Methylocaldum szegediense: one gene and its partner. The protein of the gene in region 1 interacts with the protein of each later gene in a pairwise test. Links are inferred from orthologs where the notes say so. Each region holds a gene or a part of one and is shown in the gene's direction. Other genes may lie near its edges. The genes, in order: dprA and recA.

Region 1 (15,027 bases):
CCGATCATCCCGACCGTTACACTGTAGTGCGGGGCGACACGCTCTGGGACATTTCTGGCAGATTCCTGAGCAAGCCGTGGCAATGGCCGGAGATTTGGCACAACAACCCGCACATCCAGAACCCCCATCTGATTTATCCTGGCGACGTGATTGCCCTGAGTTACGTGAACGGCGAGCCGCGCCTGCAAGTCGAGACGCCGTCCGAGGTTCGTCTGAGCCCGGAAGTCCGAGTCAGCCCTATCGAGCGAGCCATACCCGTCATCCCGATGGACGCGATTCGCCAATTCCTATCTCGACCTCGCGTGGTCAGTGAACGCGAATTGAGAGAAGCACCATACATCGTGGACTTCGTCGACGAGCATATCGTCGGCGGAAATGGAGACCGGGTATACGTGCGCGCCATCGAGGAAGGAACAACCCAGGCATTCACCGTGTTTCGACCGGGCACGCCATACAGGGACGCCGTCACCGGAGACATTCTCGGTTACGAAGCGGTTTACGTGGCCGACAGCCAACTGGAACGCGCCGGTGATCCAGCGACGCTACTGTTGACCCGCGGCGAGCGCGAAGCAATCATTGGCGACCGGCTCCTGCCGGTCGAGCAAGAAAAAATCCAGCTTCGGTTCGAGCCACATGCGCCCGATCGCCCCATGGAGGCTCACATCATCGGCGTCCTAGACGGCGTCTCGCAGATCGGTCAATACCAGGTCGTGGTGATCGATAAGGGGACTGCCGACGGCATAGAAACCGGCCATGTCCTCGACATCTATCAGAAAGGACGCCCAATACGGGACATCGTTAGCCAAAGACCCGGTGAAACCGTGATGTCACCTCCGGAACACGCCGGCACGCTGATGATCTTCCGGCCGTTTGAGCGCGTCAGCTATGCGCTGATCATGAAAGCAACGCGCGCGATTCACGTCTTGGACCTCGCTGCGAACCCTTGACACCGGGCTCTCCGCCAAACCGCGAAGAACTGCGTTACTGGTTGGCTCTGCACAGAGCGCCTCTTATCGGCAGCAGGCGGTTTTGTGCCATTCTTGCCCACGTTCACTCCCCCAGGGTGCTTTTCGAAACCAAGGCTGCCGATCTGGCCGCCTTGGGTCTCAAGGAACCAACGATCTCGTATCTCTGCCGGCCAGATTGGCAAGCCGTGGAAACTGATCTCCACTGGCTAAGCGCCTCCGGCCATGATTGCCTGATCCTGCACGATCCCCGATACCCACCACTGCTCCGCGAAATCCCCGACCCACCGCCGCTGGTGTTCGTCAGGGGCGATATCTCCGCTCTATCGACTCGTCAGATCGCGGTCGTTGGAAGCCGAAATCCTTCACCATCGGGCCGGCGAATCGCGCGAGACCTCGCCAGAGGTCTGGTTTCCGCCGGTTTCACCATCACCAGCGGACTCGCATTGGGAATCGATGCTGCCGCGCATTCCGGCGCGCTCGAAGCGGACGGTATCACCATAGCCGTAGCGGCCACCGGGCTGGATCGCGTCTATCCGCGTCGACACCAGGAATTGGCGGAGACAATCGTCGAGCGGAGCGGCGCTCTCATATCCGAGTTCCCGACCGGCACCGGTCCCAAAGCAGAACATTTTCCGCGCCGCAACCGCATTATCAGCGGTCTCTCCCTGGGTACCGTGGTCGTCGAGGCAACGTCTCGGTCGGGATCCTTGATCACGGCCCGCTTTGCGGCGGAGCAGGGGCGCGAAGTGTTTGCCGTTCCGGGCTCAATTTACAGCCCGCTCTCTCGAGGATGCAATGAGTTGATAAAAAACGGAGCAAAACTGGTCCAAACGGTCGAAGATATCGTCGAGGAATTCCAGACGCAATCAACCGTCCAAGCCTACGAACCTTCGTTTCAAACCGACTCGGAAACCGATCAGCCCTATATGGAACTCTTGAAATATATTGCGTATGACCCAACCTCTGTGGATACTCTAGTGGCAGCCACAGGAAAAACACCGGAAGTCATCATGTCGATGCTTTTGATGTTGGAACTGCAAGGCCACGTTGCCTCCACCGCCGGAGGACAGTACTTCCGGATCCAGTAAACGTCCTAGCCGCTGCTCCATCCCTTAGTTGAGACCGCTCAATGAAAGAAAACGTATTCGATGTTTTGATCTATCTGTTCGAAAACTACATGGATGATGATGTCGAACTGACACCCGACCCCGACATGATTCGTACAGAGCTCTTGGAAGCCGGATTTCCCCAGACCGAAATCAATAAAGCTTTCGACTGGCTCGAATCTTTAGCTGAGCAAAATTCGATCAAGCCTGCTTCCTCGCCCGCATTTCGCATCTTTTCTACGCAGGAGATGGCGAAACTCGATACTGAATGCCGTGGCCTCCTGCTATTTCTGGAACAAAACGGGATTCTCACGCCGACGAGCCGGGAACTGGTCATAGATCGTGTGATGGCATTCAAGGAAGAAACAATCTCCCTGGAAAACCTGAAGTGGATCGTGTTGATGGTCCTATTCAGCCAACCCAACGAGGAAGTCGCCTTCGCGCGCATGGAAAATCTCGTTTACGGAAACCTGCCTAATTATCTGCATTGATAAGCCATCCGTTTTCTTCGGCACGGAAGAAACCGAAGGATCCTTTTCTGTAAAAACGCAAGTAGTTCGCACGCTTAAGCTCCATGAGTCAAAACCTGGTCATTGTTGAATCACCAGCAAAAGCCAAGACCATTGAAAAATATCTCGGCCGAGATTTTCAGGTCTGCGCGTCCTATGGCCATGTCCGCGACCTTGTTCCCAAAGAAGGGGCTGTTGATCCCGATCACGATTTCGCGATGAAGTACGAGCTCATCGAGAAAAACGAGAAGCACGTACAAACCATCACCAAGGCCGCTCAGAAGGCTGACGCCTTGTTTCTCGCGACCGACCCCGACCGCGAAGGTGAAGCCATTTCCTGGCACATTTACGAGATCCTCAAAGACCGCAAAGTGCTCGATAACAAACCGGTGCATCGCGTGGTCTTCCATGAGATCACCAAGCGCGCCATTACCGAGGCGATTCAAAACCCCAAAACGCTCTCCACCGACCTGATCAACGCACAGCAGGCACGCCGCGCTCTCGATTACCTGGTCGGTTTCAAACTCTCGCCGTTGCTGTGGAAAAAGATTCGGCGCGGCTTGTCGGCCGGACGGGTGCAAAGCCCCGCACTCCGGATGATTGTCGAGCGCGAGATCGAAATCGAGAACTTCAAGAGCCAGGAATATTGGACCCTCGACGCTGAAGCCAATGCCGAAGGTCAGAACTTCCGCGCCCGGCTTATCAGCTTGAACGGCGCCAAGCTGGAACAATTCAGCATCGTTACCGAAGAGCAGGCGACCCATGCCCGAAACGAACTGCTTGCGGCAGCGAACGGCAAGCTCCGGGTGGAAAAAATCGAAGAAAAGGAGCGCAAAAGGAATCCCGCGGCACCGTTCATTACATCCACTCTTCAGCAGGAGGCGGCCCGCAAGCTGGGGTTCACGACCAAGCGCACCATGACGATCGCTCAGCAGCTGTATGAAGGCATCGATCTGGGCGGCGAATCCACGGGTCTCATCACCTATATGCGTACCGATTCGGTCAATCTTGCCAGCGAAGCGGTACAGGAAATTCGCGAACTGATCGCGTCCCGATTCGGCGAGGAAAATCTGCCCAAGCAGCCGCCCGTATACAAGACAAAGAGCAAGAACGCTCAGGAAGCCCACGAGGCGATTCGGCCGACCTCGGCTTTTCGGCTGCCGGAACAGGTCAAACCCTATCTCACTGCTGATCAGTACAAACTTTACAATCTGATCTGGAAACGGACCGTCGCCTGCCAAATGATCCATGCCACCATCAAGACCGTCTCGGTCGATCTGTCCTGCGGCACGAAGGGCGTTTTCAGGGCGACCGGTTCGACGGTCGTGAACCCGGGCTTCATGAGCGTCTATCTCGAGGGTAAGGACGATGTTCCGAGCGAAGACGATGAAAGTTTTCTCCCTGGGCTAAAAGAAGGCCAGTCGGTCGATTTGCTCGATATCGTCACCGATCAGCATTTCACCGAACCGCCGCCGCGGTACACCGAAGCGAGCCTGGTCAAGGCATTGGAGGAATACGGCATAGGCCGACCGTCGACCTATGCGACCATTATCTCGACTCTCCAGCAGCGACGTTACGTCGTCTTGGAAAACAAGCGTTTTCGCCCGACGGATGTAGGACGCATCGTCAACAAGTTTCTGACCGAACATTTCACCCAGTACGTCGATTACAACTTCACTGCCAATTTGGAAGACGACCTCGATGCCGTCTCGCGCGGCGAAAGGAGTTGGATTCCTCTGATGCGGGAGTTCTGGTATCCGTTCAAGTCGCTGATCGATGCCAAGGATGAAAGCCTGAAACGCGCGGACGTCACGCACGAATTGCTCGATGAGACCTGCCCCGAGTGCGGCGGACGACTTTCCATACGCCTGGGACGTAACGGTCGCTTCATAGGGTGCACCAACTACCCAGAGTGCAAATACACCCGCAACATCAACGGGGATGCTATGCCCGCCGCGTCGGAAGTCGTGGAAGGAAGGGTCTGCCCGGAATGTTCCTCGCCGCTGGTAATCAAGACCGGTCGGTTCGGGAAGTTCATAGGCTGCAGCAATTATCCTAAGTGTAAGCACATCGAGCCGCTCGAAAAGCCCGAGGAAACCGGGGTACATTGTCCGGAATGCAAGAAGGGCCAATTGATCAAACGCAAATCGCGCTTCGGGAAGTTGTTCTTCTCCTGCAATACTTACCCGAGTTGCAGCTACGCGGTCTGGAACCCGCCCATTGCCGAGCCTTGCCCAAATTGCGGCTGGCCTATCTTGACACTGAAAGTCACCAAGCGGCGCGGCACCGAGAAAGTCTGCCCCCGTAAGGAATGCGGTTATGTCTCGCCTTATGAAGGCGAGCCGCTGGCCGAAGCTGCAACCTAGCTTTTACCTGTTACCTGCGAGCCCGCAAAGCGATGCCTTCGCGATTTCGCCTGAGGCTCGCGGCGACCCATCTCCGTCGCGGCGGCATCGTCGCTTATCCTACCGAGGGTGTGTACGGGCTCGGGTGTAATCCTCTAGACCGAGAGGCGGTGTTGCGCCTGCTGGCGCTGAAAGAACGCCCCACGACAAAAGGACTGATCCTCATTGCCGCCGAATTCGACCAAATCGAGTCTTATCTCGACATCCCCAACGACGCGATGCAGAGCAGAATCTTGGCCACCTGGCCGGGCCCCGTCACCTGGATCGTCCCTGCGGCCGGATGGGTTCCGAAATGGCTGCGAGGCGAACACGCAAGCCTAGCGGTTCGCGTCACGGCACACCGGGATGCCGCCGCCCTGTGCCGCGCTTTCGGTGGGCCCATCGTATCGACCAGCGCTAACAAAAGCGGCCGCCCGCCTGCCCGCACCCCGACCGCGGTTCGGCGTTACTTTTCGACCGACCAGGTATTGGTCGTCCCCGGGCGACTCGGTGGACTGGGCGGTCCCACCATGATCTACGACGCATCCACCGGCGTTCGGATACGTTAAGAAACCTTTGGATGAGCCTTTTTCTTCTGGGCTTAGCTTTATCCACAAACCCTGGGTAGCGATGGATGATCCAGAGGGAGCGAAATGGGGTTTTAAATCCTTCGCCAGTCCTGTCCTGAGGCTTTCGACAAAGCTCAAGACATACACCCTTCGACGGCATGAGGACACGCTTGTCCAAGTCTCTTATGAACACAATCGAAGGGGCTTGACCCGAATCCTCTTGTTCAGAGCTTCCTTAACATCTAACCCCGAATCCGGATATATCGCTGTCGTCAACAATCGATTGGTCTCGTTTTTGGGGGTGCGCAGCCACTGTTGCCGCCGTGGATCGGAGTCCGGCCGCGGCCTTCAGGTCCGATTCAAGGCAATGGCCATTGCTACCATAGGTAACCGAACTGCGCGAGCCTCGCATTACCGCCAAGCCGCCGTCCACGTAACAGTAGACGCACACCTTGGGCTTTGACGTAGTGGCGACGGTGGCGGTCAACTGGAAGCCGCAAGACGGCCCCAAGAAACGGATATCGTTGTCTTTCCTACTGCGCGTTAACGCTGCTCGCGCAAAACCTGGTCTTGGAAACCACGCAGGAAGCGGACGAAGGCCGAACCGACTTACCGCGCCGTGTGGCCGATTTCCCGATCGAAGACCGTCCGATGGAACCCCTCCGGTCGCCGGGTTGCGTCATTCACGGCGGTGATATCCGTCAGCACCAGTACCTTCAGTAAGCGAGCCTAGGAGGTAGCCAAGGCACACTCGAAACGCCTCATGTTTCGGGCGAGTAGACCGCGGAATTATCTCGACGCGCAACCGCTTCGTTACCTTACGATCAAACCTCGTCCCACCAACTAACCGTTGGTCGTTCAATCCTTGGAGACCCACTTCCCCGTAGCAGTCGAGGTATCGGCGGAACGCCCGCTCACGGCCTTCCAAAGACCGCGTCGCCTCCCTTTTTCCGACATGTATACGTGTTTTCGAACCTCATCAGACTCTTCTGTAGTCGCCCCCTGTCTCTTTCAGCCGTCACCAAGCTTCGTTGAAACCGTACGGATCAGACGCTATAACCCTGGACAGGTATTGGCTTCCAACAATCCGGACGTTTTTAACTTGACACACCGAGTTCTCATCCATAGCATTCCACCATTTTGCAGGACACCGCCGCAGCGAGAGCGACTTCATACTTAATGACCATATCGACTTCGTCACAGATCACGCCGACAGCTTCACAAGATCCAAAAACAGCCTTCGCGAGTATCCGCTGTTTGGTAGAAGAGGAAACTGCGGCTGTAGATCGGCTCATTCTTCGCGAGCTCAGCTCCGATGTGCTACTCATCAATCAGATCGGCCGGTATATCGTAAACAGCGGCGGCAAACGCCTCAGGCCGATGCTGTTGCTGCTGGTCGCCAAAGCCCTGCAGTATCGAGGACAGCAACACATTACCCTCGCGGCGGTTATCGAGTTCATTCACACGGCGACCTTGCTCCACGACGATGTCGTCGACGAATCGACCCTCCGCCGAGGACGAAATACCGTTAACGCGCTCTGGGGAAACGCGGCCAGTGTCTTAGTGGGGGATTATCTATACTCGCGCTCGTTCGAACTCATGGTGAGTGTGCGGAACCTCCGCGTCATGGAGATTCTTTCCCGCACCACTACGGCGATCGCCGAAGGCGAGGTATTACAGCTACTCAATTGCAACAACCCCGCGACAACCGAACACAAGTATCTCGAAGTCATCTCCCGTAAAACCGCAATTCTGTTCAGCGCTGCGGCGCAACTCGCGACCGTATTGACAGGCGCTTCGGAACCGATCGAACTGGCGCTGAAGGACTACGGCCTTCACCTCGGAATTGCCTTTCAACTAATTGACGATGCCTTGGATTACATGGCCAATCCCGAAGAACTCGGGAAAAATCTGGGCGACGACTTAGCCGAAGGCAAGCCGACGTTGCCCCTGATCTATGCCATTGAGCACGGCAACGCGGCCCAAGCCGCAGTACTCCGCAACGCCATCGAGAACGGCGATCGTGATGCATTCCGCGAAGTTTACGAAATCGTTGAATCTACCGACGCAATCGCGTACACTGCACGGCGCGCTAGGGAAGAAGCAGACAAAGCGGTCGAACTGCTCAGCGTTCTTCCCGCATCGGAATATAAAGACGCCCTCGTTCGATTAGCCCACTTATCGGTCGAACGAAGCTATTAAAGTCCACTATTCGGGGTGTAGCTCAGCCTGGTAGAGCACTGCTTTCGGGAGGCAGGAGTCGGAGGTTCGAATCCTCTCACCCCGACCATTTAAATCAAAGTCTTATTCCGCACCCTCACACGGCATTCTCGGCAGCGTAAAACCGCGTTCGCATCCAGTACGGCTACTGCATCCCGCACTGAGCCCGGGAACAGGTGAGCATATAGCCAGTCCGTAATTCGAAGGTCTCGTTCGTGGCTTCGCTTTTCCACGCTAGGGCCGTCGAGGTACAGAACCATCAAACCGTCGAACGTCGGGCCCTTCTTTTTCGGCTTTGGCCCGCTGGGCTTCTCTCCCGCGATTTCTACAGCCCAGCTTGCTCGGATCGCCTTCACTCTCTCCTTTCACGGATCGTCTTCGCGTCGAACTTGAGTAGAGCACCGAACCGTTCGGCCGTTAGCGTCGGTGTAGGTGCACCGCCAGAACGGCGAGTCCGGACGCTCGAAGACGCCGTCTTGATCCCGTTTTCGTTGTTTGCGCTTTGGCATGTGTCATCGAGAATGACCGCGTGGTTTCCGCACTCGCCCGGTGCCGTCTCTACGGCGCCCACAGCACAGGCGCAAAGCGAGACCATAGTGTCGTCCTCGTACGTCACGAGGCCCATTTCTTCGACCGGAAAACCGTCCTCATCAGAGATAGCCAGCATGACATACCCATGGATCAAGAGCCGTGTCAGATAAGCTACTGTGGAAGCGTGTTTCAGCTTGCGCGTCTGTCCCGGCGCTCCGGCAAGAAAATCCCCACGCCCTTCCATACCCTGCAGCTGGCGTAACTTCGCCCCGACCCGAAATTCACGACCACCGAGCGGCTGTCGGCCTTGTCATGGATTTCCCCGATGATTCCGGCTTGCGGGATATCGCCCTGAGCCGCGGCGAGCCACTGGGCGAACGCCTCGGGCTTATCCGCTAGCCATACAAGGCCGTCAACGTCCAGTAGGCACGGCGCGAGCGATCGGCGGGTGGGGTCGAATCGTCCGCGTGTACGATAGGAGAGAAAGCGTTGGTTCCTTACTGTCGCCAGGCAGATCGGGTTTTTCGATCGGCTGCGAGTAGAGACGGAGTCAAAAAACGGCCGGGACTGCAATCCGGGCGATTTCAGGGCCGGATACTGGCCTCTTGGAGAGACCAACGTCGGATTAGCCCGGATATTTCATCAGCTCTTTTCGCGGGCAGGAGTAATGGGGCGGTTGGGTCAACGGCATGCGACTAGGGAAGGCGATCGGGCAAAAACGAAGGGATTTCTGAACAATCGACGCAAGTCCCCCTTACCCCATTGTTTGTCATCGTGCCGGGGACCGCACTCGGACCGGGTCAGGTGGCGAGGATACGGGCGGCGACGAGAAAGGTCTCACGCTGGGGATGATGCGAGGCGAAGAGGATAGGAATGCGGCGCGTATTGCGCACCACCGAAGCGCCGATCTTAAGGAGGTTCACCCGAATCGTCGCGGCGGTTGCCCGCGCCAGCTCGGTACCGGCGAGCGCGATCTCGCGCAGCCGCTGCATCAGCGTATACGCGAGGGCAGCCCACAGCAGGCGCAGCGCGTTGGCGAGAAAATTATGGCCACTGGCGCGGGTGCCGAAGAGGTCCAGTTGTGTTTCCTTGATCCGATTTTGTTCGCCGCCTCCCTACGGCTCACCCCTTCGGGGCTTCCGCTCCCATTCGATCCTATCGAATGGGTCGGCTTCTCCGCGCTGACAGTAGAGCGGATCGTAGAGGGCGTCGGCGTTCCCTTCAAGATTCGTCACCACGAACCTTGGATTGGCGCCTTGGCTGCCAAACTCCAAGCAGGTGATGATGCGCCGTTCGATATTCCAGGAGTCGGCCGCGTAGCGGAATTCGTGAATGCGGCGCTGCTTGAGACCGGTTTCGGCAAAGGCGGCTTTGAGCTCGTCTTCCCAAGCCGCGACGGCCTTGTGCAAGCGCGCATTGCGCACCACACCGATCACATAGCCAACAGCATGGCGTTCGCACCAACGCAAGAGCCTCTGCCGGCAGAAGCCGGAATCGCCCCGGACGATGATGCGAACCTTCGGCCACGCCTGCCGTAAGCGTGTCACCAACAGTTTGATCACCGCCGCCGAATGCTTCGCCCCATCGATCCGGCTGGGCCGCAAAAGACAGATCAGGAGCGCTTGACCACAAAAGACATACAGCGGCAGATAGCAATACTGATCGTAGTCGCCGTGAAATGGGGCGAGTTCCTGATGCCCGTGCAGCGGCACATCGGAGGCGTCGATGTCGAGGATCAGCTCGCGCGGTGTTTGAGGCTGGGACGCGATGAACTGCTCAACCAGCACCCGATTCAAGGCCACCACATCGGCACGGCTGGCACGGGTTTCCAGGCGTGAGAACGTCGGGCTGCTGGCCAGAGCCGTCACCTTGCCCACCGCCGTTTGCAGCAGCGGATCGTGCCGCAGCCGGTCATGATCATTGAGGTCCTCATAGCCGCAACACAGACCCTAAAGCCGTTGGGCGACCAGGTCTTGCAGGGCATGTGTGATGCGGTTCGGAGCCCTCGGATCGTTCAACGCCTGCGCTACCGCCTTCGATAAGCCAAGGCGTCGATCCAGCTGCCGCAAGAGCACGAGTCCGCCATCGGAACTGATCGCTCCACCCCGGAAATTGGCTTCGATGACCCGCCGTCCCAGGCGTCCAAATGTCATCTCATCAGCGCTACAATTTGGCATCGGCACAGCTCCCCACACAATCTGTTTCGCAACCTGATTTTATGCGGGTTTCAACGCTGTGCCGACCCTCCTCATGATGAAATATCCGGGCTAAGCGCAATATCGCTACGAGTGGCTGTGGGTCGTAGCTATCCACTTTGTCCGAAATCAGGTCGCTATTTCGACGACCGGAACCGGAAGTCCCTCGCGGCCGCGGAAGCGCGTGACGAGTTCGTCCGCCGGGGACCCGGGGTCCGGTGCAGGGTCAGATCGGCGACCAGCACGGAAAACTGTTAATGGTGCCGGTGGGGGTTTTCCCGCCAGCGCAGGAAATAGCGGTCCACGCCGTTCTTTACGCTCTAATCGGTGAGGTGCTCGACATAGGGATTCCCGATCGTGCACCCTTCCAGGTCCAGGACGGACAGATCGGTGAGGGGTTTTTCCGATGTCATGCGATAGCCCTGCGGGTCAGACCGCTAGCCGCCAGCGCGGTTCCTTCACCTTGTGCTCGCGCGGCGTCGCGTCCCGGGTGAGGTTGTGCTTCCAGTCTTGGAGGCGTACTGCGGCATGCTCTAAGCGAATCAGCAATTGGAAAACGCGCTATTCCGCCTGTCCAATTCCATCGTTCGCCTCAGCGGCGCTCCTGATAAAGGCGTCAATCCTGCCTGTTACTGCCGAAGCCTTCACTCGACATCCCCTCCCCTAATGCCGACGCTCTCTTCGATATCAGATAAAGCAGCCCGACCGCAGTGTGTTCGGAACGAATCTCGCCATTTCGAAGCATGCTAACGGCATCGTCGAGGGTGACTGTCGCCAGTTCGATGTCCTCATGCTCCTCCGGCACGCCGCCACGCCAACAACGCCCCTCATCCAGGTCCACGATGGCGATCAGATGGTGAATCATTTCCGTGCACGCTCCCGGCGAACTGTAAACCGTCAAGGCAAGCTCTAACGATTTTGCCTGGAGCCCGGTCTCCTCGAAGAGTTCCCGAGCGGCGGCTTGTAAGGGCAACTCGCCTTCGTCCATCAGCCCGGCCGGCGCCTCCCACAGAAAGGGCCGCTGGTCTCCCACCAAAAACGCCCCCGGCCGAAACTGACGCGCCAGCAGTACGAGCTGCTTTGCGGGGTCGAACGTATGCACGACAACGACAGGTCGCCGCTTGACCACCTCCCGGATTACGGTTTGGCGGCCGCCGTCGAAGCGGGGTTGCTCGATCGTCACCCGCGAGAGGCCGAGGAAGCCTTGGTGCAGGCATTCCTCGGAAATCACACGCGCACCTACGGGACATTCATTCGTCTTCATCCGTTATTCCTCACGATATCCGCTACGTTGGGCACAAAGCGTTGCGCCAGGGGCATGCGCCGGCCGAATCCAAAAGCCCTTCGGTGAACGCGAATGATGGGCGGGGCCTGCCAGCGCTTGAATTCGGCGTTCTTGACCATGCGTATGACTTTTTGTTGGACGTCCCGGCTGGCCTTATTGGCCAGAGCCAGGGCTTCGACTCGTTCGTCGGCAGACAGTAAATCGGGCTCCAGTATCAATTTGAGCAACGCATCGAGTACGGGATACGGCGGCAGGCTATCCTCGTCGCGCTGCCCGTCGGCGAGCTCCGCGCTGGGCGCCTTTTCGATGATGGCGCGCGGAATGATATCGCGGCCCGCCTCGGCGTTGATGTGTTCCGCGAGGGCGTAGACTTCCGTTTTCCACAAATCGCCGATGAGATTGAGGCCGCCCGACATATCGCCGTACAACGTGGCATAACCGACGCTCATTTCGGATTTGTTGCCCGTGGTCAGCAACAAATGTCCGAAGTGATTGGCGTATTCCATCAAGATACGGCCTCGAATTCGGGCCTGCATGTTTTCGCGGGTCAGCCCACTGGGCGGCGTTCCGAAAGCACGCTCGAATTCAGCGCAGGCGAGCGCATAGTCGGGTTCGATCGCACGGTAGAGAAGCGGCACTCCCAGTGCCTCACAGAGCGCTTCGGAATCCGTCACGCTGCCTTCGGAACTGTGCCGGCTAGGCATGGTAATGGCGACGACGTTTTGGGGGCCGAGCGCTTCGGCGGCGAGCGCCAGGGTAACCGCGGAATCGATTCCGCCGGAGCTGCCCACAACCACTTTGCCGAATCCACATTTCCGGGCGTAGTCGCGGAGTCCTTGGATGATTTGTGCCTTGAAGAAGCCGGAGCCGCAGGTTGGCGCGGGAGGCGGCACAGTCGAATCACGGCCAAGAACATCGAAACGTCCATCACCGACCGGCACGACATCTACATACCCCAGCCCTTCACCGAACGCCGGTAGGCGGCATACGACGCTAGCTTCGGCGTTCTGAGCGAAGCTGTTGCCGTCGTACTGGATTTCATCGTTTCCACCGACCTGGTTGACGTACACCAGAGGCAGCTTCCAATCGGCGAAGCGACGGAACACCGCCTCGCGTTCGAGCACTTTACCGACGTGACTCGGGGACGCGTTGATGCTGACCACGACGTGCGCACCGGCCGCGGCCAGTGCCTTCACGGGATCGACCGCGTATTCCACACGCCCCTCGACCCCGAGATCGTTCCACAGATCCTCGCAGATGGCGAACGCGAGATTGAGGCCACGGAAGGGGTAAATGCCGTCGCGGGTACCGGGTTCGAAATGCCGATCTTCGTCGAACACGGCATATGTCGGCAGAAGCTGCTTGTGATACTTGAAGACTTCCCGTCCGTCCTCGAACACCGCAAGGCTGTTGTGCAAGGCCTTACCGGTACGCAGCGGATTGCGGTCGACGAAACCGACGACCGCCGCCGCGCGCATTCCCTTGGTTGCAGCCGCGATACGCGCGAGATGAGCCTCTTGGGCGTCGACGAAATACGGCAAGTCCAGGAGGTCCATGGGGTAGTAGCCGGTCAGGCCGAGTTCGCTGAACACGATGAGATCGGCCTGATTCCCGGCGTTTTGGATCACCTCTATCATCTTGTCGGCGTTGCCGGCCAGGCCCCCGACCGTGAAATTGAGTTGCGCTAGGCAAAGCGTCAAGCGTGTCATGCGGCCTGCTCCTCGACACCGAAGACTTGCTTCAGATAAGCGACATAAGCGGCATCCTCGCAGACGGTCTTGCCCGGAGAATCGCTGATCTTCGCAACCGGCTGACCGTTCACCCGCACCACCTTGATGACGATATTGAGGGGGCTCGGTCCGAGGTCGTTGGTCAGGTTGGTACCGATTCCGAACCCCGTGCGCGCACGACAGCCGACGTAACGGAACAGATCGATGGCCTTGGGAACGGTCAGTCCGTCACTGAACACCAGCGTTTTCTGGCTGGGATCGACGCGGTGGCGCTTGAAGTGGCGGATGATTTCGTCCGCCCAGCGATAGGGATCGCCGGAATCGTGACGGACCCCATCGAAGAGCTTGCAGAACTTCAAGCCGAAATCGCGCTTGAAGGCCTCGAGATTGATGACGTCGGTGAGCGCGATGCCTAAATCCCCGTCGTACTCCTTGTTCCAGCACTCGAACGCCGCCTTCTGGCTGTCGACCAGACGATAGCCGAGTGCCTGGAAGGTTTGCAGATACTCGTGGGCCATGGTCCCGATCGGCGTCACACCGTAAGCCTTGGCGCAGGCGATGTTGCTGGTCCCGGCGAAGACCCGCGGGAGCCGCTCTTTCAGCGTCCGCACGACGATATGCTGCCATTGCCGACTGAAGCGTCGACGTGTCCCGAAATCGCTCAGTTGAAAACCGCTTCGAGTCCCGGTCTCCTTCCGAATGAGGTCGATCTTCTCGTTCAGGCGACGCAGTCCTTCGGCACGCGTTTCGGGCGTATCGAAGGCCAGGAAGTACAGTTCGTTGACGATCGACATCAGGAAAATCTCGAAACGCATGACGTGGACTTGCGGCCCCTGTATGCGGATCTCGAGCTGCTCGTCGCCCGCGCGCACCTCGACGAAAGGACGGTGCAGCTGGTAAAGGCGCAGGAAGTGGACAAAATCCGGCTTGATGTAGCGCAGGGTCCTAAGATAGTCGAGTTCCGCCTCGGTATAGCGCAAACGGCAAAGGTGTTCGAGCTCCAGCTCGATGTCCGGAATCAAGGGGCGCAGATCGACGTCTGGGGTCCTACAGACGAACCGATATTCCGCTTCCGCACCGGGGCAATGATGGAGCAGCGCCTGCTGCATAGTGATCTTGTAGAGATCATCCTCCAGAAGCGAGGTCACCACCGGCAGGCGTCCGTGCTCGGCATAGAACTCGTGGACGGAAGCGTGCATCTCCGCATCCGGGCTCTCGGGAACCATGCGAAGATATTGGTCGACACGCGCTTTCAATGACGGTGGGTTATTCGAGGCGGTTTTTTTCATAGTTTTCTTCTCAAACGCGAGACAATTCTGAGGCGCAATTGACGATGGCTATCCCTGCCTCAGCAAACGCATCGAGTGTTGCGGTACAACGGGCTTTGTCCACGGCTCGGCAAGCGGCGAGGTTCACGACGACATCGAAACCGCCCCGACGCAGCTGTAACGCTGTCGTCTTGACGCAGTAATCGAGCGCCAATCCGCCCACCCACACCGTGGTCACCCGTTTTTGCTTGAGAAACTCGAT
Region 2 (14,869 bases), 1.9 Mb from region 1 along the record:
TGGGTGTACCGGGCGAGACTATCCAGATTCACGGTGCGGTCAGCGGCGAAACGGTTCTTGCCATGGCAGCGGGCGTCTTGGATTACAGTGCAGCGGATATCTCGGTGGCCGTCAGTGGAATCGCCGGACCGACCGGTGGCACGCCCGACAAGCCGGTAGGTACCGTCTGGTTTGCCTGGCGGCGGCGCGATGGCGTATGTCGCGTGCAACGCAGGCAGTTCGGAGGTGATCGGCGTCAGGTCAGGCGGCAAGCTGTGGAAGTCGCGCTTCAAGGTATTCTTGATGTCTGTCGGGATTAAAACGCTTCGTTTGTTTTTTGCGCTTTGGCCGGATGAGGCGGTCCGCGCTTCGTTAGCGCAATTTGTCGAGACGCTGAAGCAAACGACTACAGCCCGATGGGTGGAGCCCGAAAATTTTCATATTACGTTGGCTTTTCTAGGGGCAGTAAACGAAGATCAGTTGCCACTGGTTTGTCGGATTGGTGACGGTATCGATGGCCAATCGTTTGAGCTTACACTGGACCGAATCGATTTCTGGCCAAAAAGGGAAATTGTTTGGCTGTCGCCGTCAAGTACGCCGGCGGCGCTTGCGAATCTCGCGAGCGGTTTAACGGCCGAGCTCAAGCAAGCCGGGTTTGTCGTGGAGAATAGGCCGTATCGAGCGCATCTGACTCTTGCCAGGAGAGCGCGTCCTGGCCGTATCTCATCAGGCGTTCTCGACGATCCTATTCGTTGGAGCGAGGGTTCATTTTGTCTGATCGAGTCCCATCTCAGTCGTATGGGCTCTCAGTATCGGGTACGCAATAACTGGAATCTATCGGGTTTTCAGGCTATTCCCGATGACTTGTCTGTGAGATAATTAAACAATTATTTACAAGAGTTTAGTCAGTATCAAGCTAATGGACGAAAACAAAAGGAAAGCGCTGAGCGCGGCGCTTTCTCAAATCGAAAAGCAGTTTGGTAAAGGGGCTGTGATGCGGATGGGCGATGTCCCCGCAATGCGCGACCTCGACGTCATTCCCACAGGTTCCCTATCGCTCGATATTGCATTGGGCTGCGGGGGCTTGCCGCGAGGGCGTATCGTTGAAATCTACGGTCCCGAATCGTCCGGCAAAACGACTCTGACACTCGAAGTCATCGCCCAGGCTCAAAAGAAGGGCGGGGTAGCGGCGTTCGTCGACGCCGAGCATGCGTTGGATCCTGTTTACGCGGAAAAGATCGGCGTCAATCTGGATGATTTGCTGGTTTCGCAGCCGGATACCGGCGAGCAGGCGTTGGAAATCGCCGATATGTTGGTTCGGTCGGGTAGCGTCGACGTGGTCGTGATCGACTCAGTGGCGGCCTTGACGCCAAAAGCGGAAATCGAAGGCGAAATGGGTGATTCCCATGTCGGGCTTCAGGCGCGATTGATGTCGCAAGCCCTGCGGAAATTGACGGCCAATATCAAGCGCTCAAACACCTTGGTGATCTTCATCAACCAGATTCGTATGAAGATCGGAGTCATGTTTGGCAATCCGGAAACTACGACAGGTGGCAACGCGCTTAAGTTTTACGCTTCGGTTCGTCTTGATATTCGCCGCTTGGGGGCGATCAAGAACGGCGACGAGGTCGTCGGCAATGAGACCCGTGTCAAAGTTGTGAAGAACAAAGTAGCACCTCCCTTCAAGAATGCCGATTTCGAGATTCTTTACGGCGAGGGCGTTTCCCATGAGGGCGAATTGGTCGATTTGGGCGTTGCCTACGGAATTCTGCAGAAATCAGGTTCCTGGTACAGCCTCGGATCTGAACGTATTGGTCAAGGGAAGGATAACGCTCGCAATTTCCTGAAAGAGCATCCCGAACTAGCGGAAAGCATCGAGTCCAAGATCCGTGAAAAGGCTTTCGCTAATATCGCTGTGGCGGGGGCTGTCACTGCATCCGATCCATTCGAGGGGGTTGAAGCCTGAGCGATAATTCGGATTCCCTGCGGGCAGTAAAATCCGCGGCCCTGCGTTATCTGTCGCGCCGTGAGCACAGTAGCATGGAGCTCAGGCAGAAGCTTTGTCGCAAAGGATATTCGGAGACCGTAGTGGAGCAAGTCATTGCCGAACTGGCTTCTCAGGGCTTGCAGAGCGACGGGCGTTTCGCCGAGGTGTTCACTCACAGTCGCGTTGAAAAAGGGTACGGCGCATACCGTATCAGACAGGAGTTGCGACAACACGGCATCGACGTGAATCAAGCGTTGGAAAACGACCGAGATTGGGATGAGCTGATTCGAAAGACTTATGTCAAAAAATATGGCGAAACCGTTCCGGGTTCGATAGAGGAACGTGCCGCCAGGGAGCGTTTCCTTCGGAGGCGCGGTTTCGACGCAGAGCAAATCCGACGTTTGTTCAAGTGCTTAAGACAGCCTGAAAGCAAATAAGCCCCAAAAAGAAGAACGAAACCATCGGTAGTAGCGAAATGACCAGCGCAGAACTGCGTTCACTTTTTCTGAAGTTTTTTGAGGAACGGCAGCACACGATCGTTCCCTCCAGTTCGTTGATTCCGGCCGATGATCCTACTCTGCTGTTCACGAACGCGGGTATGGTTCAATTCAAAGATGTGTTTTTGGGGCGGGAAAAACGTCCATATGTACGTGCTGCTTCGGCGCAGCGTTGCGTTCGGGCTGGCGGCAAGCACAATGACTTGGAAAACGTAGGGTACACCGCGCGCCACCATACGTTTTTTGAGATGCTGGGGAATTTTAGCTTTGGCGACTATTTCAAACGCGAAGCAATCCATTACGCCTGGGAATTTTTGACGGGGGTTTTGAAACTGCCGACGGAACGGCTCTGGGTTACCGTTTTCGACCAGGACAAAGAAGCCGAGTCGATCTGGCTGAAAGAGATAGGGGTCGATCCGGCACGCTTTGCGCGTATCGGTTCGAAAGATAATTTCTGGAGCATGGGAGACACCGGGCCTTGTGGACCATGTACAGAGATTTTCTACGATCACGGCGAAGGGATTCCTGGGGGTCCTCCGGGGTCGCCTGACGCGGATGGCGATCGATATATCGAGATCTGGAATCTCGTCTTCATGCAGTACGATCGTGCTTCAGACGGAACATTAAGCCCCTTGCCCAAACCATCGGTCGATACGGGTATGGGATTGGAGCGCATCGCTGCCGTCGTTCAAGGTGTACACAGCAATTATGATATCGACCTCTTTAGGGCGCTGCTCAAGGCTGCAGCGGATATCGCGCAAGTCGAGAACACCGACAACAGCTCGTTGAGAGTGTTGGCCGATCATATTCGCTCGTGCGCTTTCCTGATTACAGATGGCGTACTGCCGTCCAACGAAGGGCGCGGATACGTACTGCGCCGCATTATCCGAAGAGCGATTCGGCACGGCTACAAACTCGGGGTGCGAGATACCTTTTTTTACCGTTTGGTCGCACCGCTGTGTGCTCAGATGGGCGATGCCTACCCGGAGTTGGTTGCGGCTCGGCCGATGGTGGAGCAGGTTTTAAAGAAGGAAGAAGAGCGTTTTGCCGAAACCTTGGAGCAAGGAATGAAAGTTCTTGAGACTCATCTCAAGGGAATGAGCGGCAAGACGATTCCTGGCGACACGGTGTTTCTGCTTTATGACACCTATGGTTTTCCGGTCGACCTGACGGCTGATTTCGCCCGTGAACATGGCTTGGTACTGGACATGGAAGGTTTCGAGAGAGCGATGGAGGAGCAAAGGGAGCGCGCACGCGCGGCCAGCCATTTCGGAGTTGATTACTCCCACGACGTACATCTCGACATACGCTGCGATTTTACGGGTTACACGAATTCGCGTGAGGAGACGCGCGTTGCAGCGGTGTTGCAGGACGGCAAACCTGTAGAGCTGCTAACAGCTGGCGAAGAAGGTATTTTGATCTTAGAAAGAACGCCGTTCTACGCCGAGTCGGGCGGACAAGTCGGTGATCGAGGCACTATCCGTGCCGGGGAAAATCTGTTCGAAGTGTTGGACACACAGAAGAAAGTCGGCGATTTGATTCTCCATATCGGGCGGGTATCGAAAGGAACGTTCAAGCGCGGTCTGGATTGTGAAGCGACGGTTGATGTCGCGGCACGGAACGCAATAGCACGTAATCACTCCGCGACCCACTTGCTCCACTCTGCATTGAGGAAAGTTCTTGGGGAGCACGTGATACAGAAGGGATCACTGGTCGCTCCTGACCGCCTCCGCTTCGATTTTTCTCATTTTGCGCCAGTGACCGCAGATCAGCTTGAGGCTATCGAACGCCTGGTGAACGAGCAGATTCGGGCAAACAATGCCGTTTCGGCCGAAATGATGCCGAAGGACGAGGCTATCAAAGCAGGTGCGATGGCTTTGTTCGGCGAGAAGTACGGCGATTTCGTGCGTGTCCTTCGAATCGGCGATTTTTCGACCGAATTGTGTGGTGGAATTCATGTCCAGCGCGCTGGTGATATCGGGTTGTTCAAAATCGTAAGCGAAACGGGGGTTGCGGCTGGGGTTCGGAGAATTGAAGCCTTGACTGGGGAAGCCGCTGTCCAATGGGTAGAGAAGAACGATAGGATCCTGCAATCCCTCAGCGAGAGAATGAAGGTTGGGCGGGATGCTTTGGATGAGAAAGTGAACCAGCTTCTTGAAAGAAACCGTTCGTTAGAGAAGGAATTGGAGCGACTGAAAGGTAAGCTGGCGAGTGTCACTGGAGACGATCTGGCTTCTCGTGCGATATCGATCGATGGGGTGAAAGTTCTCGCGGCAAAGGTGGATGAAAGCGATCCCAAAGAACTCAGGGATATGGTCGATCAGCTCAGGAATAAGCTGGGTAGTGCGGCGATCGTGCTGGGATCGGTTAAAGAGAATAAAGTAACCTTAATTGCCGGCGTGACCAAAGATCAGACCGCTCGAATCAAAGCGGGCGATTTGGTTAATGCTGTGGCCGTTCAGGTGGGTGGAAAAGGCGGCGGCCGGGCCGACATGGCCCAAGCAGGAGGGACTAATCCGGCGATGCTGGATGCGGCGCTGAAAAGTGTGCCGGATTGGGTGCGGCGCCATACCGCGTGAACACGAGAAGTTATAAGAACTAAATAGAAATGGCCTTATACGTACATAAATATGGCGGCACGTCGGTAGGCAGTACAGAACGAATCCGACATGTCGCCGATAACATTGTGAAAGCTCGAGAACGAGGCGACAGTATTGTCGTTGTTGTATCCGCTATGAGCGGAGAAACCAATCGTCTAATAGCGTTGGCTCAGGAAATTCAGGCGAACCCGGACCCGCGAGAATTGGATGTTTTGCTGGCTACAGGTGAGCAGATTACGATAGCGCTTTTGTGTATGGCGCTGCATGAGAAGGGCGTGCCTGCGTGTTCGTATACAGGCGGACAAGTTAAAATCCTGACCGACCGATCATATAACAAAGCGCGTATCTTGAATATCGATACCAACCGTATCGCAAATGATCTCGCGCGGGACAAGGTAGTAGTTGTGGCCGGTTTTCAGGGGATCACCGAGGATGGTGACATCACCACTCTTGGCCGGGGCGGATCGGATACTACGGCTGTGGCTTTGGCTGCCGCGCTCAAAGCTGATGAGTGTTTGATCTATACCGATGTAGATGGTGTTTATACTACGGACCCGCGCGTCGAACCGAACGCTCGTCGGCTGGACCGGATTACGTTCGAAGAAATGTTGGAAATGGCGAGTTTGGGATCGAAAGTGTTGCAAATTCGGTCTGTGGAGTTCGCCGGTAAGTACAATGTTCCGCTGCGGGTGCTTTCAAGTTTTACTGAAGGCCCCGGCACGTTGATCAGCTATGAGGAAGAAAACGTGGAAAAGCCGCTGATTTCCGGCATCGCGTTCAATCGAGACGAAGCAAAGCTGACGATTTTGGGCGTCCCCGATCGTCCGGGCATTGCCTACAAGATTCTCGGTCCGATTGCCGATGCGAATATCGAGGTCGATATGATAGTCCAAAATATTGCTCAGGACGGCACGACCGATTTCACGTTTACTGTGCACCGCAACGACTATAGAAAAGCCTTGGAAATTCTGCGTAGCACATGTGCGGAGCTCGGAGCGCGCGAAGTTGCGGGTGACGACAAGATCGTAAAGGTGTCTTTGGTTGGCGTCGGCATGCGTTCACACGCCGGTATCGCGAGCAAGATGTTCGAAGCTCTCGCAAGAGAGGGCATCAACATCCAAATGATTTCGACGTCTGAAATCAAAATTTCCGTGGTTTTAAATGAAAAATATTTGGAACTTGCGGTTCGCAGCTTGCACGAAGCGTTTAATCTTGACCAGTCGTCGGAAGCGGCTTGAGATTAAATTTTCATTATAAACATAAAAAAACCTGATATAATATATCGCTTAACCGTTTGTGTTGGTTGGCTTGGTGTTGCGTGAGCAGCACCATCTTAGGTAGGTCACAAGCGACCGGAAAGGAAGGATTTATGCTGATATTGACTCGTAGAGTCGGTGAGACTCTGATGATCGGGGATGATGTAACGGTTACCGTGTTAGGGGTGAAGGGTAATCAGGTTCGCATCGGTGTAAACGCGCCCAAGGAAGTTTCTGTGCATCGGGAAGAGATCTATGAGCGTATAAAGCGGGAGCAGCAGGCTCAATCGTCAGAAAAAACAGCTGAGCACACGGAATAGGTCGGTTATAATCTCGTTAGCTTCGGAGAGATGGCCGAGAGGCTGAAGGCGCTCCCCTGCTAAGGGAGTATAGGGCCAAAAGCTCTATCGAGGGTTCGAATCCCTCTCTCTCCGCCATTCCACTAAGGTTTAGAAGACTTTGGGTGGCGAACGCGCGAAAGACGTTCGGGTCTGCATTCCGTCTCCAAATTAACCCTTAACGACGCTGATCTGCTGCACTGGCTTACATTGCGGCATGTCTATCTGTCGGTTAGAGGGTCTTAACAGGTGCGGGTTTTTCGGTATAATAGCCTGTTTTTTCTGGTTGTTCTTGCATCCTAAGAGGAATTTTAATGGTCACGATTCGTCTTGCCCGTGCTGGCGCAAAAAAGCGTCCGTTTTACCACGTTGTCGTCGCTGACAGCAGATGTAAACGAGATGGCCGCCACATTGAGCGGGTCGGGTTCTTTAATCCCATTGCTTCCGGGAAAGAAGAAAGACTGCGTTTGGATGATGCTCGGATTCAGTATTGGTTGAGTCAGGGCGCCAAGACAAGCGAGCGGGTTCATTCGTTGATCAAAGAATTCCGCAGGAAAGCAGGCACGACTACCGAATAGAGGCGTCGCGGCGATATACGTTCGCCACAGTGGGCCGGCAGATTATCGCGGGCGAAGTGGCGGGCGCGTTTGGCGTCCGGGGATGGGTAAAGGTCCGCTCCTATACGGAACCGCCTGACAATATAGTGGGTTATTCGCCTTGGTTAATCGGGAACGAGGCGGCTCGAAAGGAATTCAAAGTCGTTTCCGGTCGTCGTCACGGTAATTGGATGGTAGTCTGCTTGGAGGGTGTGGATACCCGAGACCAGGCTCTGCAGCTGTCTGGTCTGAAGATCTTCGTCGATAGAAGTCAATTCGAACCTACGAAGCCGGGTGAATATTACTGGGCTGATTTGATTGGGCTCGAGGTTCGGGAAACATCTGGTCGCAGCTTGGGTACTGTGGTCAGCATGATGGAAACCGGTGCAAATGACGTTATGGTGGTGCAAGGCGAACGGGAGCGCTTGATACCGTTCGTGGTTGGAGAGTTCGTCAAGAGTGTCGACTTGAATCAGGGGGTCCTGATCGTGGATTGGGATCCTGATTTCTAAAGCCGTCGATCAATGCGTTTCGATGTCGTCACCCTGTTCCCTGAAATGGTTGATAGCGCTGCCAGATATGGTGTGACGGGGAGGGCGATTGAGCAAGGGATAGTTGACCTCAAGCTCTGGAATCCACGCGATTGGGCACCGGACCGACATCGGACGGTCGATGATCGCCCCTATGGCGGTGGACCGGGGATGGTCATGAAAGTGGAGCCGCTGCGCAGCGCCATTCGCGCGGCAAGAGCCGATTCGGACCTGCCTGCGAAGACGATTTATTTAAGCCCGCAGGGTGGTTTGTTGACGCAAGATGTCGTCGTGCGCCTTGCTCGATGTCCGAGACTGATTCTCGTTGCCGGACGCTACGAGGGAGTCGATGAGCGGCTAATCGAGTTGGAAATCGATGAAGAATGGTCGATAGGCGATTACGTGTTGAGTGGCGGCGAGCTTGCGGTGCTGGTGATGTTCGATGCGGTGGTCAGGCTGTTGCCCGGCGTTTTAGGGCATGCGGATTCGGCCGTTCAGGATTCCCATATGGCGGGGTTGTTGGACTGCCCCCATTACACACGGCCGGAAGTGGTTGATGGTCGACGAGTACCGCAGGTTTTGCAAAGCGGGGATCACGGCGCGATCAGACGTTGGCGCCTGAAACAGTCCCTTGGTCGAACATGGTTAAGAAGGCCGGATTTATTGGCTAAGCTGGAGCTCGATGCGGAGCAGCGGAGCCTGCTGGAAGAGTTTAAACACGAATTTTACGCCGGAACGAATTAAGGGGAATCGCAATGTCCAGTCACATTATTCAACAACTCGAGCGCGAATGGATGAGCAGGAAAACGGTCCCGGATTTCGGTCCAGGAGACACTGTGGTCGTGCAGGTGAAGGTAAAGGAAGGAAATCGCGAGCGCTTGCAAGCCTTCGAAGGTGTAGTTATCGCGAAGCGGAACAGGGGATATAACTCCGCTTTCACGGTCCGCAAAATATCTCATGGCGAAGGCGTGGAAAGGGTTTTCCTGACCTACAGCCCACAAGTCCAAGAAATTCAGGTCAAACGTCGCGGTGACGTTCGTCGCGCGAAGCTTTATTACCTCCGTACTCGTGCTGGCAAGGCAGCTAGAATTAAAGAAAAAATTTGATAGGGGCGAAGGATCGCCGCTGCGACTGATACGATGATCGATACGGGCAGCGTTCGCTGCCCGTTTCTTGTCTTGGGGGAAACTAATTAGGGAGCACTTTGCAAGAAGCTGCCGCTCGTAAAGCGTGAAGGCCATGGGCTTGAATGAACTGCGTGTTGCTGATTCTGACGCTGACCTGATCCGGCGTTTTGTAAATGCCTTGTGGGTAGAAGAAGGATTAAGCGAGAACACGCAGAAAGCATACTGCAGCGATATCTCCCTATTTGCCGTTTGGTTGAGCAATACCCATCAAAAGGCGCTTTGCGAAGCCGACACGGGCGAGATAGAGGGCTATTTGGCACTCAAATATCGTCAAAAGGCAAGCGAGCGGAGCAGCGCCAGATTATTATCAAGCCTGCGTAAGTTTTATCTGTTCGCGCTTCGTGAAGGAAGCGTGGATAGAGATCCGACTGCGTCCATAGAGGCGCCCCGGATTGGTCGTACTCTGCCAAAGACGTTGACAGAAAAGGATGTGGAAGCGCTGTTGGCGGCTCCCAATAGTGATGAGCCTTTGGGCTGCCGTGACCGCGCTATGTTGGAGGTGCTTTATGCTACCGGGCTTCGAGTGAGCGAATTAGTCGGGCTCAAGCTCGGACAACTGAATCTCCGTCAAGGTGTTGTTCGCGTGGTGGGTAAAGGAAGCAAGGATCGCTTGGTTCCGATTGGGGAAGAGGCTGAGGATTGGGTGAATCGTTACCTTAAGACCGCGCGGCTAGCTATTTTAAGAGGGCGGCGCAGCGAGTATCTGTTCGTCACGGATCGCGGAGCGGGTATGACCCGTCAGGCGTTCTGGCACCTCATCAAGCGGTATGCCTTTCTCGCCGGAATCCGCAAGCCGTTGTCGCCGCATACCTTGAGACACGCCTTTGCCACGCATTTGTTGAATCACGGCGCGGATCTTCGGGTGGTTCAACTCCTGCTGGGGCACAGCGATTTATCGAGCACCCAGATTTATACTCACGTGGCGCAGGAGCGCTTGAAGGACCTCCATGCCCGCTGTCATCCGCGCGGGTGAAACCATTCTGAGCTTAACCGAGGATTTATGACTCTGAGTATTCATCCTACGGCGTGCGTCGCTTCTGATGCCAGATTGGGGGCTCGCGTATCAGTCGGCCCTTACGCCGTGATCGAAAGTGGTGCCGAAATCGGGGACGGTTGCCGGATCGAGGCTCATGCGGTCATCCATTCATTCGTCCGAATGGGCAAGAACAACCATGTCTTTCCGCAGGCTGTCATTGGCGGCCTGCCACAGGATTTGAGCTTCGATCCTCTTACGGCAACTTACGTGGAGATTGGTGACGGCAACGTATTCCGCGAAGGTGTGACCGTGAGCCGGGCAACTCAGAAGGGCAGTGCTACACGGATCGGTGCGAACAACTATCTGATGAATAACAGTCATGTGGCCCACGATTGCTGTCTGGGCGACCATAATATCTTCGCTAGTGGCGCTACGCTAGGCGGTCATGTACAGGTTGGAGATCGTGTCTTTTTCGGCGGCGGGGTCATGGTTCACCAGTTCTGCCGTATCGGCAGTTACGCAATCTTGCAGGGACTTGCGGGCATCAATAAGGACGTGATTCCTTTTACCATGGTCGGAGGAAGACCAGGCAAGCATTATCGGATCAACCTGGTGGGGCTACGGCGCGCGGGGATCGACGGAGGTCGTCTCAAGGCGGTTTCGGCTGCCTACCGTCGCTTGCGAAACAAGATGAGCCTCGACGACCTGCCGGATACGCCGGAACTCGTTTATCTTCGGCGCTGGCTAGCGGAAGAGTCGAGGCGCCATGGAACCCTAGGCTTTATCGAGCTACCTTCCCGCGGCGACGATTGATGGTTCGACTGGTCGGGGCGTCTGTTTTATCAGCCAAAGAATAGCGTCATGAGTGCACTGAAATGCGCCGTGGTCGGCGTCGGTTATTTAGGGAAATTCCACGCGGAAAAGTATGCCGCACTTCCCGATTGCGAGTTGGTCGCCGTCGTCGATACCGACCCAGCGACCGCTCAGACCGTAGCGGAGAAGACAGCTTGCCAGGCCTTGACCGATTATCGGGAACTACTCGGTCGCGTCGATGCTGTGAGCATCGTAGTGCCGACCAGTTTGCACCACCAAGTGGCTAAGGACTTTTTGATAGCTGGCGCGCATGTCTTGGTGGAAAAACCGATCACGGTAACAGTAGCGGAGGCCGACGAGCTCGTCCGCATCGCCGAAGAAAAATGCCTCACTCTCATGGTGGGACATCTGGAACGCTTCAATGCGGCTCTGCTGGCGCTTGATTTGACGGAGGACAAGCCGATTTTCATCGAGTCGCACCGTTTGGCGCCATTCAAGCCACGCGCCAATGATGTCAGCGTGGTGTTGGACCTCATGATCCACGACATCGATATCATTCTGGATCTGGTCGATTGTGAAGTAGACCGTATAGATGCCAAAGGCGTGCCGGTGTTGACCGGAGACATCGATATCGCCAACGCACGCATCTCGTTCAAGAACGGCAGCGTGGCCAATGTCACGGCGAGCCGAGTCAGCCAGAAAGTCGAGCGCAAGATGCGCCTGTTCATGCCCAAAGCCTATATTTCGGTCGATTTCCAGAATCGAGTATTGACCCGCCATCGCAAAGGCGAGGGCGAGATGTTTCCGGGCATACCGGAGATCGTTAGCGAGGAGTCGGTGTTCGAGAACGGCGACGCTCTGATGGAGGAAATCAAGCATTTTGTCGCCTGTATTCGCAACCGCCGTGAGCCTTTGATATCCGGCCATGCGGGGCGACGTGCCCTGGCAACCGCTACCGAGATTACCCGGCTGCTCAACGCCTAAACCTTCATGCGTTAACGGTGGTGCTGCCCCCTTCGGCACTGCGGTCGCCGGGGTACGAATCCCAAGAACGGCCGCCATGACAACGCCTAGATAGAGAGATAAAACTCATGATCCCCATGGTTGACTTGAAAGCCCAATACCTGCAACTCAAGGACGAAATCGATCAAAGCTTGAGCCAGGTATTGGACAGTTGCGCTTTTGTCCTGGGACCGAACGTTAAGGCGTTCGAAGAGGAAGCGGCGGCTTATCTGGGGGTCAAGCATGCGATCGGTGTCGCTTCGGGAACCGACGCCCTGCATCTTGCACTTTTGGCGGCCGGCATCGGTCAAGGGGACGAAGTGATCACGACGCCTTTTACCTTCATCGCTACCGCCGAAGCGATTCGGTATGTGGGTGCAAAGCCGGTGTTCGTGGATATTGACCCTAAAACCTTCAATATCGATCCCAATGCTATCGAAGCAGCGATCACGGAAAAGACCGCTGCGGTCATGCCGGTACATTTGTTCGGGCAGCCGGCGGATATGTCGAGGATTGCCGCGGTCTGTGAAAAACATGCGCTCAAGATGGTTGAAGATTGTGCCCAATCTTTCGGCGCGTCCATCGGCGGGCGGCAGACCGGCAGCTTTGGCGTTAGCGCAGGATTTAGCTTTTTTCCAAGCAAGAATCTCGGCTGCTATGGCGATGGCGGTTTGGTTACCACCAACGATGATGATATTGCCGCAAAGATCAAAATGTTGCGAAATCACGGGTCCGAGGTGCGTTACTACCACGACGTGATCGGTTACAACAGCCGGCTCGACGAATTACAGGCGGCGATTCTGCGCATCAAGCTGAAGCGAATCGACGATTTCAATCTGAATCGGCGCCGTGTTGCCCATCTGTATTCCGAGTTGCTAGCGGATCTGCCTGTGACCACGCCTTACGAAGACGGCGTGGGCGTACATGTTTACCACCAGTACACGATCTTGACCGACCAACGGGACACTATCATGCAGGCGCTGCAGAACGCCGGCATCGCCTGCGCGATCTATTATCCGGTTCCGCTCCATCGGCAAAAGGTATTTGCCGACGAGTGTGCGGGGCTGAACCTGCCGGTTACAGAAGCGGTTGCCGCGAGTTGCCTGTCCCTGCCTATTTATCCCGAACTCCAGGACGCTGACATCCGTCGCATCGTGTCGGTCATCCGTGCGGCTTTGAATGGCTGATCAGTCGCCCCTCGTTATGCTGAGCGCAGGAGAAGCTTCGGGCGATCTCCACGCCGCCAATCTATTCCGGGAATTGAAACAACTGATTCCGAACCTTCGCGGTATAGGCATGGGCGGTGCCAGAATGCGTGAGGCAGGAATCGAGATCCGTTACGATTCCACACATCTCGCCGTGATCGGACTTACCGAGGTGATCAGGCATTACGGTGAGATACGTCGTGCACTTCGGTTGATGCAGCGTATCGCATGCGAGGAGAAACCGGATCTTCTAATCTGTGTCGACTACAAGGAGTTCAACTTCCGTCTGGCCCGGAAGGCGAAGAAAGGTGGTGTCAAGGTCCTGTTCTACGTGAGTCCGCAGGTTTGGGCCTGGCGTCCTGGGCGCGTGAAGACCTACGGCCGGATCGTCGATCACATGGCGGTGATTTTCCCGTTCGAAGTGCCTTTTTACGAAGCATACAACGTACCGGTGACCTATGTCGGTCATCCCTTGGCGGGAAAAGTGAAGCCGTCCATCGGACGCGCCGAAGCGATGGAAAGATTTGGGCTTTCCGTTGAAGGCCCGGTCATCGGCCTGTTGCCGGGCAGCCGGATCAACGAGATCAATCGGCTTCTGCCTGTCATTCTGGGTGCCGCCGGACGCCTCTCCCATGAGTTTGCGGAAGCGCAATTTCTTCTGTTTCGGGCGCCGTCGATCTCAGCTGAACTGTTGCAAAGCCATCTCGCACGAAGCGATGTTCCGATCCGCGTGACGGAAGGCCAGGATTATGATGCGTTGCAGTGCTGCGACGCCGTGATTACGGTTTCTGGAACCGCGACGCTCGAAGTGGCGCTCTTGGGCGTACCGATGGTCATTGTTTATCGGTTGACACCCATTAGTTACTGGCTTGGGCGGGTTTTGGTGCGGATTCCGTATATCGGATTGCCGAATATCTTGGCGGGCCGCCATGTGGTCCGCGAATTTATCCAGCACGACGCGACCGCGGACAATATCGCCGGCGAAATCGCGAGAATCCTTCGGGATCGTGATTATGCCGAAGCGATGCGGCAATCACTCCGGCGAATTAGGGATGACTTGGGCGATGCGAACGGCCCGGCCAAGCTCGCGCAGCTCGCGGCGGATATGTTGAAAAAAGGTGGATAGTGAAATTTCCCATCCGGCCGGATGGCTTCGACCGGTCAATGCATGAATAGCTTGGACTGAGTGGCGCTTCCTTCCAGGTGAGAGCTTAAGCCGACCACTTGGTCGTCCTCGGTATCTTCGACGTGCATCGCGTTTCCACAGTATCCCTTGGCCTTCCCTTTGGCCATTGAAGCTCGCTCGGCAATATATTCCTTGGTCAAGCCGTTCTGGCTCGCGGCTACCGGGAAAATTCCGATGGAAAGAGCGACGAAAGGGAAATACCGCTTCTCACCGTACCGATCGCAGACTTCTATTCCACCGATTTGCCGGTCTTTTGCGGTATAAAAGTCCGGCGCAAGGGTTTCGAAGGTTTGTAGGAGTTGCCGGCATCGTTCCCGCCAATCGCCGCTTCGGAACAGCACGATGAAATCGTCACCGCCAATATGCCCTACAAAATCCAGATCGGGGTCCGAGATTTCCGTCAGCAAACGGCCGACGAGTCGGATGAGTTCGTCCCCGCGCATATAGCCGTAGACGTCGTTATAGGCTTTGAAATAATCGATATCGCAATACGCGACGGTGAAATCCTCTCGATTGCGCAGGAACTCATCTAGTTTTTGCTGGATCAAAACATTACCGGGCAGCAGGGTTAGCGGGTTAGCGTAGCGGCTTCTGGTAATCTGCAAGTCCGTGATCGTGCTGAGCAGATCCAGAATCGTGCCTTTACCGATCAAACGCCCGTTTTCTGTGATCAAGAATTCGTCCGTTCGGTGATTGACCGCGCTGGTCAGGCAGCGG

Evidence for each region.
Region 2: the proteins of dprA (region 1) and recA interact in binary tests that used the Bacillus subtilis proteins (3 or more experiments, as listed by UniProt). The link is inferred for Methylocaldum szegediense from one-to-one orthologs.

Annotation. Positions count from the first base shown.
Region 1 is NZ_OX458333.1:1,646,741-1,661,767, forward strand. The notes cover bases 1-2,999. They hold dprA (DNA-processing protein DprA), read left to right. Parts: upstream 1-943; coding sequence 944-2,056; downstream 2,057-2,999. Other genes in these bases: QEN43_RS06990 (LysM peptidoglycan-binding domain-containing protein), read left to right, coding at 1-947; QEN43_RS07000 (DUF494 family protein), read left to right, coding at 2,098-2,565; topA (type I DNA topoisomerase), read left to right, coding at 2,649-2,999. In the rest of the region: more of topA, read left to right, coding at 3,000-4,949; QEN43_RS07010 (L-threonylcarbamoyladenylate synthase), read left to right, coding at 4,982-5,536; ispB (octaprenyl diphosphate synthase), read left to right, coding at 6,716-7,738; QEN43_RS07025 (hypothetical protein), read right to left, coding at 8,109-8,531; QEN43_RS07035 (NUDIX domain-containing protein), read right to left, coding at 11,099-11,746; QEN43_RS07040 (NAD+ synthase), read right to left, coding at 11,743-13,476; pncB (nicotinate phosphoribosyltransferase), read right to left, coding at 13,473-14,786; QEN43_RS07050 (nicotinamidase), read right to left, coding at 14,797-15,027. UniProt on the Bacillus subtilis protein: Protein that helps load RecA onto ssDNA during transformation. Binds cooperatively to circular ssDNA, is able to bridge different segments of DNA. Favors the loading of RecA onto SsbA- or SsbB-coated ssDNA and formation of RecA-DNA filaments.
Region 2 is NZ_OX458333.1:3,519,230-3,534,098, forward strand. Bases 81-2,921 are described here. They hold recA (recombinase RecA), read left to right. Parts: upstream 81-898; coding sequence 899-1,945; downstream 1,946-2,921. Other genes in these bases: QEN43_RS15210 (CinA family protein), read left to right, coding at 81-299; thpR (RNA 2',3'-cyclic phosphodiesterase), read left to right, coding at 226-858; QEN43_RS15225 (regulatory protein RecX), read left to right, coding at 1,987-2,403; alaS (alanine--tRNA ligase), read left to right, coding at 2,442-2,921. In the rest of the region: more of QEN43_RS15210, read left to right, coding at 1-80; more of alaS, read left to right, coding at 2,922-5,042; QEN43_RS15235 (aspartate kinase), read left to right, coding at 5,072-6,301; carbon storage regulator CsrA, read left to right, coding at 6,433-6,639; rpsP (30S ribosomal protein S16), read left to right, coding at 6,972-7,235; ribosome maturation factor RimM, read left to right, coding at 7,265-7,765; tRNA (guanosine(37)-N1)-methyltransferase TrmD, read left to right, coding at 7,778-8,527; rplS (50S ribosomal protein L19), read left to right, coding at 8,539-8,889; site-specific tyrosine recombinase XerD, read left to right, coding at 9,023-9,943; lpxA (acyl-ACP--UDP-N-acetylglucosamine O-acyltransferase), read left to right, coding at 9,971-10,759; QEN43_RS15280 (Gfo/Idh/MocA family protein), read left to right, coding at 10,808-11,743; QEN43_RS15285 (DegT/DnrJ/EryC1/StrS family aminotransferase), read left to right, coding at 11,851-12,948; lpxB (lipid-A-disaccharide synthase), read left to right, coding at 12,941-14,092; QEN43_RS15295 (GGDEF domain-containing protein), read right to left, coding at 14,128-14,869. UniProt on the Bacillus subtilis protein: Multifunctional protein involved in homologous recombination, DNA repair and competence.